One region of the Paenibacillus sp. JGP012 genome, then DNA from elsewhere that is predicted to be linked to it. Evidence: riboswitches for the same ligand, from Rfam matches in the RefSeq annotation. Region 1 holds a riboswitch; the other holds the start of a gene.
The links. A riboswitch is a leader RNA that binds a small molecule or an ion and turns the genes downstream of it on or off. The one in region 1 is predicted to bind glycine.

Region 1 (3,092 bases):
AGAAGATTATTGCTGCCGAGTCAGAGCCGGCTTCCTACTATGCGGAAGGTCTTTTGAAGATGTGGACGGATGGGGAAATCACAAATACTGTACAGGTGAAGGAATGGGTAGACGGGAAAATAGGACAGCAGCGGGTTGAGACAGAGGAAGATGGAAATGTAAGTTATGCAGTTCATAACGGATCAGAGATTCTGATTTATGAGAAAGAGGCCAAGACCGCTTTTTCAATGGACTCCTCCTCGTTTCAGCAAGAACCTAACCAAACCCAAAAGCAGATGCTTGTCGATCAACTGGAACGGATGCGTGATTCCCACAACGTGAAGACGCTGGGCCAGGAAACGATTCAAGGTCATGAGGTAATCCACATTGAACTAACACCCAAGGATGAAAAATCCCTGTCGATATCGTCCGAATATTGGATAGACCCCAAGAAGTGGATGGTTATTAAAGCGACCAGTACGTACGGGGATACCAAATCGGAGGTGCTGTATGACCTGATTGATTACAATCCTGAATTCACGGACAAGACGTTTACGCTGGACATCCCTGCAGACGTTGAGATCAAAAAGATGAATGATGTGATGAATAACAAGGAAATAACACTGGAAGAAGCAGAGAAGGCAGTGGGTCAGCCGTTCCTGCAATATGCAGGGAAGGATCTGGAATTGTCGAGAATCGAGATGACTTCGTCCGTGAGTGAAAGCCGGGATGAGGTGACGTTATATTATGTGAAGAATAACAAGCCCGAGATCAGTATAACCGTATTCCAGGCACCTGAGGAAAATGTAGATGAAAAACTGCTGCCTGATGAAAAGAACGTGAAGGTTCGTGAGACAGAGGGCTCGTATATGGCGATGATTCGCAATTTGTCATGGAGCGAGGCAGGTCTGCGATATTCGATCATGGGAGAAAATGATTCCTGGACACAGGAGAAGCTGCAGTTGTGGGCGGATGCACTCCAGCTTGCAAAGTCAAGCAAATAATATCCTGTGAATAGGGAGCCTTGAACAAAATCAGTGAACAATGCATATTATTATAGAAACGAAGGAATCCTTACTTTCTGACAGTCAGGGATTCCTTTTTATTACAACAGGCATGTTGCGTCACTTTAGTTGACATAAATTGAGCGACATATTAATCTGTATATGATTGAATGAATGCCAAAAGCGTGATTCGTAATGAAATAACAGAATACAGCGAATGATAACGAGCGGGAGAGACCTGAGCGGACTGCACATAATGTACAGGCCGGGTTCAGGCACCGAAGGAGCAAGCTGTTATGCACCCGGCATAGCGGTTAATCTCTCAGGTAAATGTACCATCGTTGGACGCAGCTCTGGAGAGTGCGCAGAAGAAGCGCCACCCAAGGGGAATATGATTGGTCAGCTCGGAAAACAGGTTGGTACAGGAACGTACTTGACTTTGTTCTGATGCTGCTGCGATCATGAAACTCTCAGGTATCAAGGACAGAGAGAGGGCTAACGGCCTTCTTCTGTCCTTTTTTGATGTCATCATTCAGTAAATCAGGAACATTATGGCGGGTCTTGTCTGGATAACGATGACGAAACCAATTGGAGGGTTACAACGTGCGATTTAAAGATGTTTTCTCAATTATCGGTCCGTCGATGACAGGACCATCCAGTTCACATACAGCGGGTGCTGCAAGGCTGGGCCGTATTGCCTGCCAATGGCTGGGATGCACACCGGAGCGTGCGCGGCTCACACTGTACGGATCATTTGCAGATACGTACCAGGGACACGGGACCGATCTGGCACTCATTGGCGGCCTGCTCGATTATGTTACGGATGATCCGCGGATACCGGATGCAGAGCAGTATGCAGCCGAAGCGGGCATGGAGGTTGAATTTTATACGAGCGGTCTACCTGCTCCCCACCCTAACACGGTTAAGATTGAACTCTGGCATGGTGAACGGCAGTGCTCATTAATGGGGGCTTCCATTGGCGGCGGCAGTGTGTCGGTGCATGCGCTGAATGATTTTCGCGTGCAGATCAGTGGGGAATTTCCAACGTTAGTATTGCGTCATGCAGACAAAGCAGGCGTGCTGGCCTCGGTCACTTCAACAATTAGCTCCTCTGGAGTGAACATCGGGTATATGCAGGTGGATCGAAAGGCACGGGATGGAGAGGCGCTGACGGCGATGGAGATGGATGCTCCTCCGAGTGAAGAGGTTCTGAAAAAACTGCGTTCGCTGGATCATGTGCTGGACATTCGAGTGATTGATCTGAAGAGAGGGGTTGACCCGAATGCGGTTTAAACATTTGCATGAATTAAACGCGATCTGCACAGCCGAGTCCAAAACAATTGCGCAGCTAATGATTGAGGAGCAGGTGCAGGAGACGAACACACCGGAGGCAGACGTGGTGAAGCAGATGTCTGAATACTACCAGGTGATGAAGGAAGCGGTGCGCAAGGGGCTTACAGAGGATACAACATCACGCAGCGGACTGACTGGTGGAGACGGGAAAAAGATGGCCGAATACATTCGCCAGGGGGAGACCTGCTCCGGTGAAGCTTCTGCTCTTGCTATGGCCTACGCTCTGTGTGTATCGGAAGTGAATGCTTCTATGGGGCGTATCGTGGCTACGCCAACAGCGGGCTCCTGCGGTATTATTCCGGGTGTGTTCATCAGCTCGCAGGAACGCTTTGGCTGGACGGATGAACATCTGGTGAACGGACTGTTCTGTGCCGGGGCTATCGGGTACGTCATTGCCAACAACTCATTTATCTCCGGTGCGGAGGGCGGCTGCCAGGCCGAGGTAGGGTCTGCAATCGGTATGGCTGCGGGTGCGATGGTGGAGCTGCGCGGCGGCACGCCGGAGCAGGTCGTGCATGCGGTCGGGCTGGCTTTGAAAAATACACTGGGCCTCATCTGTGATCCGGTGGCTGGCCTGGTAGAGATTCCATGCATCGTGCGTAACGGACTCGGCGCCGTTACCGCACTGGCTGCGGCGGATATGGCTCTGGCAGGCGTACGCAGCGCCATTCCTTCCGATGAAGTGATTGATGTCATGCTGGAGGTGGGCAGTGCGATGCCTAGCCGTCATCGTGAGACAGCGCAGGGCGGGCTTGC
Region 2 (3,092 bases), on a different contig from region 1:
CCCCTTGGCTGATCTCAGGCTGATAGGGGGTGTAGGCGGTATAGAACTCCGAACGGGAAATAACATGGTTGATGACAGAAGGGATGTGATGGTCATAGATGCCTGCGCCGAGAAAGCTGGCGTGTGTCTCAAAGTTGGCATTTTTACCAGCTTGCTTGGACATGTGACGGGTTAGCGCATATTCATCCAGCTTGGAGGAGACAGGCAGCTCGCCCTGATAACGAATCTCCTGCGGGATGTCTTTGAACAGATCTTCAATCGTATCCACACCAATCGTGGCGAGCATCGCGCTCTGGTCCTGTTCAGTCATGGGGATATAGCGGTGCTTGCTCGTCATGCTTGCTCAGCTCCTTGGGTAGGGGTCTTTGACGTACGTGTCCGTTTATGAAAAGGGGTTCTGACGACCTCGGCTTTCAGCTTTTTGCCACGAATCTCAATCTCCAGCGGTGTTCCCAGTGCGGCATGTCTGGCATCAATCAGGGCAAGGCCCAGATTACGCTTCAAGGTTGGTGATTGGGTACCTGTTGTTACTTCTCCAATCTGCACGTCACCTGTGTAGATCGGATAATGCGGACGAGGAATGCCGCGCTCCAGCACTTCAATGCCAACGAGCTTGCGGGCAGGACCGTCATTTTTCTGCTGCAGCAAAGCTTCGTGTCCGATAAAAGGTCCGGCATTCAGCTTCACAAACATGCCAAGACCTGCCTCCAGTGGAGAGATGGTGGGCGACAGCTCCTGACCATACAAAGGCAGCTTCGCTTCAAATCGAAGTGTATCGCGAGCGCCAAGTCCTGCCGGAACCAGCCCCAGATCCGCACCGGCTTCCATCAATCCGTTCCACACCAGAGCAGCCTGCTCTGCTGATACGTACAGCTCAAAGCCGTCCTCTCCAGTGTATCCGGTACGCGATAACAGCAGGCTGACCCCGCATACGCTGGCATCCTGTACAAAGCGGAAAGGTTCGATAGAATCTGCATCCGTGCCCGCGCCTGTAACTTTGCCCAGAATTTCGACTGCCAGCGGACCCTGCAGTGCAAGCAAAGCTGTCTGCTCCGAAACATTGGTCATGTTCACGCCAGGAGTCATATGCTCTTGCAGCCAGGCCCAATCCTTGTCGATATTGGAGGCATTCACAACGAGCATATAGTGCTGCTCCGCCAGCTTGTAGATCAGCAGATCATCCACTACACCGCCATCAGGATAACACATCAGAGTATATTGGGCCTGGCCCGGTACAATTGTGGTTACATCATTGGTGGTCATGTGTTGTAAAAAGGCTTCCGCCTGCTCTCCCGTAACGGTGAATTCACCCATATGGGACACATCAAACAGCCCGGCACGCTCACGCACTGCTTCATGCTCCTTTTGAATACCGCTGAACTGCACCGGCAGCTCCCAGCCTCCAAAATCGATGCAGCGTACACCTTCATATTGAGCATACAGGGGGAAGAGTGGTGTTCTTAATAAGTCGGACATCCAATCACCTCGTCAAGGGCCGTTATCGGGCCAAGTATAGAAACGCGAAATCTGTGAATCAGGTATAGATGCTAAACAACAAACACATTCATAAGTATTGGATGAAGTCGTTTATGAAAAACACGCTGCCAAGGCCGACGATTCGATATCCTGTATTTCTTTTTTGGGGAAAAAGGAAAAGGACAGGCCAAAGAACCGGCATGCCATATAGCACGCTGTATTCTTAGGCTCTGTCCCTTGTACCTGAGAGTTACCCCGCCGCTAATGCAAACAGGTTTCCCCTTGGGTGATCGTAACGTCCGTTAAGGACGGTTAGATGCTCTCCAGAGTTGCGTCCTGTAAAAGTCCTTTTGCCTGAGAGATTCGCCTCCGCTTGTCGGTGGTTTACTCCTTCGGCGCCGCCTTATGTACATCCCCAGAACGGGTGTCACGGGCAGTCTCTCCCTTTACATTCATCCGCGGTTCATACGTAATGTAATTCACTTCAGTTGCTTCTTTCATTAAAACGTGAATCTGATCATGATGTCAAGAACAATATCATTAAACCTGTTTAAAAGACGAATATTATGTTGTTTATCGGATGAAACGTTCGTATATTCAAAATGAGTGCGTTTACTATGTTATTATTCTCCAGTATATGTAGAAAGAGTTCTTTTTGGTGATGGGACCACAGGCATGAATTTCGAATAAATTGTAAGCTATCTTGACATTTGAATGCGAAATATTTACGCTGTTGTTTGGGGAAAAGGTAAAGGTCAAAGAACGCATGCACTCATTATTGAAGAAGCGAGGCGGATATGGATGAGCGAATTGAGAAGTGATTTCCTGTACAGTGAAGAGCATGAGTGGGTGCAAACCGTTGGAGAGGATACCGTTCGGATCGGCATTACCGAGTTCGCACAGCATCAGCTGGGTGACATTGTGTTTGTAGAACTGCCTGACCTTGAAGCAAGTGTCGCTGCGGCCGAGAGCATCGGAACCATTGAATCGGTGAAAACGGTGTCGGATTTATTTTCGCCTGTTAGCGGTACGATTGTTGCAGTCAATGAAGCGCTGCAGGACTCGCCGGAGCTGGTAAACAGCTCTCCTTATGAAGAAGGCTGGATGATTGAAATCTGTGTTGAGGGAGATTTGCAGGCGGCTCTATCCGCACTTCTGAATGCGGATGCTTATCGGAAGCATATTGAGTAGAAGATGTACTGCCTGATCGGATTGATTTGTACTTACTGACATATATATTATCATATAACATTAAAAAATGATGTTCTTTGAACCTGTGTGGGCTGCCAGCTCATGCAGGTTTTTTAATGTTTTTGCAGGAGTAGTTGAACGGTTCTTGAGCCATAACCATATGAAATCAGGATAAAAATGGGGAGCGCGGACCAAGCTATGATACTGCTTCCTGTACTGTATATGATCTGGATCATAGCTCCTATAATCCTTATGTATCAAGGGTTCGAAGGAATATGACTACATAAAAACGATTACATAATCTAATGTTGTCATCATTGTTCATGACGAAAGTACGCTTTCATTTGATTGAACAGCAGCGGTTTCTCGCTTAGGATTACAGCAGGGATGTATGACACCCCTTTCAAATTTATAATGACTTGATT

Region 2: another riboswitch for glycine. It lies ahead of gcvT (glycine cleavage system aminomethyltransferase GcvT); the one in region 1 lies ahead of sdaAB (L-serine ammonia-lyase, iron-sulfur-dependent subunit beta).

What each region holds. Positions count from the first base shown of each region.
Region 1 covers NZ_JACHKG010000021.1:83,686-86,777, forward strand. The annotation lists gene HNR77_RS21825 (LolA family protein) at 1-983, shown strand, start outside; glycine riboswitch at 1,202-1,330, shown strand; glycine riboswitch at 1,335-1,472, shown strand; gene sdaAB (L-serine ammonia-lyase, iron-sulfur-dependent subunit beta) at 1,587-2,276, shown strand; gene sdaAA (L-serine ammonia-lyase, iron-sulfur-dependent, subunit alpha) at 2,266-3,092, shown strand, end outside.
Region 2 covers NZ_JACHKG010000011.1:89,410-92,501, forward strand. The annotation lists gene gcvPA (aminomethyl-transferring glycine dehydrogenase subunit GcvPA) at 1-337, opposite strand, end outside; gene gcvT (glycine cleavage system aminomethyltransferase GcvT) at 334-1,476, opposite strand; glycine riboswitch at 1,705-1,805, opposite strand; glycine riboswitch at 1,809-1,932, opposite strand; gene gcvH (glycine cleavage system protein GcvH) at 2,278-2,667, shown strand.